2 regions of the Vibrio gallicus genome follow, and region 1 is predicted to be linked to the other one. Evidence: predicted binding sites of a transcription regulator. Region 1 holds the regulator's gene; the other holds the start of a gene.

Region 1 (3,194 bases):
GCCAGTGCTTCCTCTCCCATAGCGCGGTGGGTCATAGTCGCTGGATGACAAATCAAACTCTCTACACCACCTAACGATTCAGCTAATGAGAATAGGGTTAAGCCACTCACAAACACCTTCAGTTCATCCATGCTGCCATCAAACTCAAAGCTCAACATACTGCCAAACCCAGTCTGCTGACGCTTGGCGATATCATGCCCAGGGTGCTGCGGTAGACTCGGATGGTAGATAGTTTTCACTCGTGATTGTGCTTTTAGGTACTCAAGAATCTGCTGCGAACTTTCTTCGTGAGCACGCATACGCGGACCTAAAGTACGGATACCACGTAGTGTCATATAGCTATCAAAAGGCGTGCCGGTAGCACCGATGCAATTACCCCACCAGCTTAATTCATCAGCATGCTGCTCATCTTTGGTAATAACTACACCGCCAATAACATCAGAATGGCCATTAATAAATTTGGTGGTGGAGTGGATAACAAAATCAGCCCCAAGTTCTAAAGGCTTTTGGAATATTGGAGTTAGGAAGGTGTTATCGACTGCGACAAGTGCACCAATCGCTTTAGCTTGCTCACAAACCTTAGCAATATCAACCACCCTAACCAATGGATTAGAAGGAGTCTCTAATAAGATAAGCTTTGGCTTTTTAGCCAGAGCTTGAGAGAACGCAGTGTCATCAGATTGATCAACAAACTCAACCTTAAAATCACCCTTTAATGAGCGGGTATTAAATAAACGATAGGTCCCACCGTAACAATCGTGGGGAGCAACGATTAAATCATCTGGGCCTAAAAATGTTGAAACCCAAAGATTCAATGCCGAGGTTCCACAATTGGTAACAACCGCACCTTTCCCAGACTCCAATTCAAATAAAGCCGTTTCTAATAGGTTACGGTTAGGGTTACCTGAACGGGTATAGTCGTATGTCGGTACATCGCCAAATGACGGAAAACCATAATTGGTTGATAAATAAATCGGAGGAACAACGGCATGATGCTGTGTATCAGACTCGATACCAGTACGAACTGCGATTGTTGATGGTTTATGTTTACTGCTCATTTTAAGCCTTCCTTTGACAATGAGTGGCGAATCTGGATACCAATCACTTATATTCCTATAGATTACCTTTCCTATTATCGGACTTCAACACATCTAGACGTCTAAATGCCTTTACTTGTAGCAGTAAACATCGCTAAAATCATGTTATCAGTATCCCTTAATCGGTAAATATAGGTTTTCCATGGCAGATTGGAACGGCGAGTACATTAGCCCTTATGCAGAGCACGGCAAAAAAAGCACCCAAGTTAAAAAGATTACGGTATCTATTCCCCTTAAGGTACTAAAGATTTTGACCGATGAAAGAACGCGACGCCAAATTAATAACTTACGTCACGCAACCAATAGTGAGCTATTGTGCGAAGCTTTTTTACATGCTTATACCGGTCAACCGCTGCCTACCGATGAAGATTTAAGAAAGGATTGTCCCGATGAGATCCCAACTGAAGCCAAACAAATTATGACCGAGCTAGGTATTGAACTAGAAACATTTGATGAATAATATTTAAAGACACCCTCATACCCGAGGATGTCTTTAGCTCACTGATAACTCATTGCGATTGCATGTAATTATCGGGTAGTTCGATTCTTGCCACACCAGACTCTATCGCTGCGGTTGCAACAGCCGTTGCAATACGTGGTAGTAAGCGCGGGTCCATTGGTTTTGGAATGATGTAACCTGAACCAAACTCTAGAGAATCAACTCCTGCAGCCTGCAACACCGATTTCGGGACGGGCTCTTTTGCCAGTTGACGAATCGCCTCTACCGCAGCCAGTTTCATTTCAATATTTATTTCGCTGGCTCTAACATCTAACGCCCCGCGAAAAATAAACGGAAAACAGATCACATTGTTGACCTGATTGGGATAATCAGAGCGTCCAGTTCCCATAATCAAATCATCACGCACTTGATGTGCTATCTGTGGTTGGATTTCAGGGTCTGGATTAGAGCACGCAAAAACCACGGGTTTGTCTCCCATCAAAGCTAGTGCTTCAGCAGAGAGTAGATCAGGACCTGATACCCCTAGAAATAAGTCGGCACCTTCGATAACGTCTTCTAAGGTACGCTTGTCTGTATTACTGGCAAACAACTGCTTATATTCATTAAGGTCATCGCGGCGTGTATGGATAACCCCTTTGCGGTCGAGCATATAAATCTTCTCTCGCAACGCACCGCATTTTATCAACAGCTCCATACAGGCAACTGCCGCAGCACCAGCCCCTAAGCAAACAATGGTCGAATCGCAAAGCTGTTTTCCTTGCAGCTCAATCGCATTTAACATTCCTGCTGCCGTGACTATCGCAGTTCCATGCTGATCATCATGGAATACCGGAATATCACAGTTCTCAATCAAGCGACGCTCAATTTCAAAGCAGTCTGGTGCTTTAATATCTTCTAGATTGATACCACCAAAGGTATCAGCAATGGCTGTTACCGTATCAACAAACTCATCTATGGTGCGGTGCTTGACCTGTATATCAATAGAATCTAGCCCTGCAAATCGTTTAAATAATAGAGACTTACCTTCCATAACCGGCTTTGACGCCATTGGGCCTAAATTACCCAAACCTAAGATAGCGGTACCATTAGAGATAACGGCTACCATATTGCCTTTGGCTGTGTACCTATACACACTGTCGATATTTTGAGCTATTTCACGTACTGGCTCTGCAACTCCGGGGCTATAAGCGAGCGAGAGGTCCACAGCCGTTTCAGCTGCTGTGGTGAGCTCTACACCAATTTTACCGGGCTTAGGGAATTCATGATAATTGAGGGCTTGTTGGCGAAAATCATCCGCGGTAGGTTCATCTGGCATAGAAAAGAAATCCTTTTGAAATCGACGACTAACTAGAGGTATGAAGATTCCGCTTAGATTGCATGGCGAAAGTTCATATACCTTAGAGTCTACTTAATACTTTCTATTTATGACCAGACAAAAACGAAAAAAGGCCGCAAATGCGACCTTTTTTTTCTAGCAACTAAGATTATTTCTTAGAAGATAGAGCACCGAAACGCTTGTTGAAGCGATCTACACGGCCGCCAGTATCAACGATACGTTGCTTACCAGTGTAGAATGGGTGACATTTGTCACACACGTCAAGGTGGATAGAATCTTTACCTAGAGTTGTATTGAACTC
Region 2 (3,194 bases), 470 kb from region 1:
GCTTGACTGCGAGAATGACAATTCGAGCAGGTGCGAAAGCAGGTCATAGTGATCCGGTGGTTCTGAATGGAAGGGCCATCGCTCAACGGATAAAAGGTACTCCGGGGATAACAGGCTGATACCGCCCAAGAGTTCATATCGACGGCGGTGTTTGGCACCTCGATGTCGGCTCATCACATCCTGGGGCTGAAGTCGGTCCCAAGGGTATGGCTGTTCGCCATTTAAAGTGGTACGCGAGCTGGGTTTAGAACGTCGTGAGACAGTTCGGTCCCTATCTGCCGTGGGCGTTGGAAGATTGAAGGGGGCTGCTCCTAGTACGAGAGGACCGGAGTGGACGAACCTCTGGTGTTCGGGTTGTCATGCCAATGGCATTGCCCGGTAGCTAAGTTCGGAATCGATAACCGCTGAAAGCATCTAAGCGGGAAGCGAGCCCTGAGATGAGTCTTCCCTGGCACTTTAAGTGTCCTGAAGGGTTGTTCGAGACTAGAACGTTGATAGGCAGGGTGTGTAAGTGCTGCGAGGCATTGAGCTAACCTGTACTAATTGCCCGTGAGGCTTAACCATACAACACCCAAGGGGTTTTGTGGACTCAAAGTAAGAACTTTGAATGTGTGACAATAACTTTTAAATATAGCTTTCCGAATTATTAATTTTTGCTTTTAGCTTTTTTTGAAAAAGCTGAAGACAAATAAGAAATTTGCTTGGCGACCATAGCGCTGTGGACCCACCTGATTCCATGCCGAACTCAGAAGTGAAACACAGTAGCGCCGATGGTAGTGTGGGGTTTCCCCATGTGAGAGTAGGACATCGCCAGGCTTTAATTACGTTTTTAGATTGAATAATCTAGAAACAAAACTAAATAAAGCGACCAACGCTAAGACTTTATTTAGTAAAAGATACCACTGCGGAGTGGTAGTTCAGTTGGTTAGAATACCGGCCTGTCACGCCGGGGGTCGCGGGTTCGAGTCCCGTCCACTCCGCCACTTATTAAAAAACCGATACGAAAGTATCGGTTTTTTTTCGTCTTCATAAAAGTGAACACCGGCATATAAATACGAATGGCAGTTCAGTTGGTTGCTACACCTTTGAAGCGAAGGCATATATTTAAAAGACCGATATGTGAGTATTGACCTTTATGAGGTTTATGATGCCCCAGACCCCCAGTTTCCTATCGAAAATAAATGGTTTAGTTTCAATAATCTACAATAAACCAGTAGTTCAGTGAATCGTTAACGTAACTATAAAATTCAATATCGATCTCGACAGAAAGATTTTAATGCAGTAACCTGAATAATTATACGTATAGACGTCTGGATGTTTAAAGGAGAAGTGTTGTGCCTATCAGAGTCCCTGATCAGTTACCTGCAACTGATATATTACGCGGAGAGAACATTTTTGTTATGTCTGAGTCGCGTGCATCTTCGCAAGAGATCCGCCCGCTAAAAGTTTTGCTGCTGAATCTGATGCCTAAAAAGATAGAAACGGAGACTCAGTTCTTACGCTTATTATCCAATAGTCCATTGCAGGTAGATGTTGAACTGCTACGTATTGATAATCGCCCTAGTAAAAATACACCGACTGAGCATTTGAATACTTTCTACCGTCAGTTTGAATCAATTCAAGGACGAAACTTCGATGGAATGATTATCACAGGTGCTCCCCTTGGATTAGTACAATTTGAAGATGTTATTTATTGGGAGCATCTGCAATCAATTATGAATTGGGCTAAGGACCATGTCACATCAACTCTGTATGTGTGTTGGGCCGCTCAAGCTGGATTGAAGCTTTTATACGGACTACCAAAGCGTACCCGTAAAGAAAAATTATCAGGTGTATACCAGCATTCAATACATGATCAGCATAATCCGTTGCTTAGAGGTTTTGATGATGCCTTTCTAGCGCCTCATTCGCGCTATGCTGACTTTTCTCCTGAATACTTAGGTGAGACTACCGATTTAGATATTCTTGCAACCTCTGAGGCTGCTGGGGTCTATTTGGCATCGACTAAAGATAAACGGAACGTATTTGTAACTGGTCATCCAGAGTATGAGTCACATACATTACATACAGAGTATGTTCGAGACTTAGGTGAAGGGATGGAACCGGATATTCCGGTTAACTATTATCCACAAGATAACCCAGCCAATGTACCTAAAGCGACATGGCGTAGCCACGGTCATTTACTATTTAGTAATTGGCTTAACTATTGTGTCTACCAACAAACACCATACGATTTGGATAAGTTCTCTCAACACGATTTTACGACTGACGAATAAAATAAAGGCGTGCACTTGGCACGCCTTTATTGTTTTTATCGTTATTTATCTTCTTTGGGCTCTAACGTTTTCGCTTTCTCTATCATAGGAGTAATGGTCATTCCTTGAACTAAGATGGAGAACATTACAACGGCATATGTCATCACCATTATCAGTTCTTTCACATCTATATTTTTCTCAGGGATAACCATGATGCCGCTAGGAATAGAAAGTGCCATAGCTAAAGCAAGTCCGCCACGTAATCCACCCCAAGTTAATATTCTAACTGATAAAGGGTTATAAGCTCGGAATCGGTTGAAGGCTATGTATGTTGTCCTGACGCTTAAAAAACGTGAGGTTAATACCAAAGGTACAGCGATTACCATTAACACCCAGTCCTCTTTGTGGAATTCGAATAATAGCATCGACATACCAATCAGTAGGAACAATACACCATTGAGGAACTCATCAATTAATTCCCAGAAGTGGTCGAGGTGTTGATGGCTTTGCTCAGAAAACCCAGCGTTGCGAGTCCAGTTACCAATCATGATACCGGAAACCACCATAGCAAGAGGTCCTGATACACCAATTGTCTCAGCAAATACATAACCGGCGGTAGGTATAGTAAGGGTAAGCAATAGCTCCATTGAGTGGTCATTGGTCGCACTAATTAAGTAGTGGAATATTAACCCCAGTATGAATCCATATAGGATGCCACCAATAGCTTCTTGTAGGAATAAATGAGTAACACTACCGACTGTTGGTGCTTCATTACCAAAAGCAATAGTGAAGATAGTCACAAAAATCACAAGACCAAAACCATCGTTAAATAGTGATTCTCCTTCGATTTGAGTCGATATTCTTTTAGGAGCTTTAAGTTTCTTTACTATAGCCAGAACAGCAATTGGATCGGTTGGAGATATCAAAGCCCCAAATAAA

The links. The regulator MetJ, encoded in region 1, represses methionine synthesis genes. The targets are predictions, from matches to a motif close to TTAGACNTNTANANGTCTAA.
Region 2: metA (homoserine O-acetyltransferase MetA) is a predicted target of MetJ. The motif match lies at 1,303-1,322, and genes of this name have one in related genera.

Annotation. Positions count from the first base shown of each region.
Region 1 covers NZ_AP024871.1:151,318-154,511, reverse strand. Annotated here, with positions in the region: gene OCU28_RS00735 (O-succinylhomoserine (thiol)-lyase) at 1-1,058, opposite strand, end outside; gene metJ (met regulon transcriptional regulator MetJ) at 1,240-1,557, shown strand; gene OCU28_RS00725 (malic enzyme-like NAD(P)-binding protein) at 1,607-2,872, opposite strand; gene rpmE (50S ribosomal protein L31) at 3,042-3,194, opposite strand, start outside.
Region 2 covers NZ_AP024871.1:2,209,266-2,212,459, reverse strand. Annotated here, with positions in the region: rRNA gene OCU28_RS10315 (23S ribosomal RNA) at 1-564, shown strand, start outside; rRNA gene rrf (5S ribosomal RNA) at 701-816, shown strand; tRNA gene OCU28_RS10305 (tRNA-Asp) at 907-983, shown strand; gene metA (homoserine O-acetyltransferase MetA) at 1,335-2,276, shown strand; gene OCU28_RS10295 (cation:proton antiporter) at 2,318-3,194, opposite strand, start outside.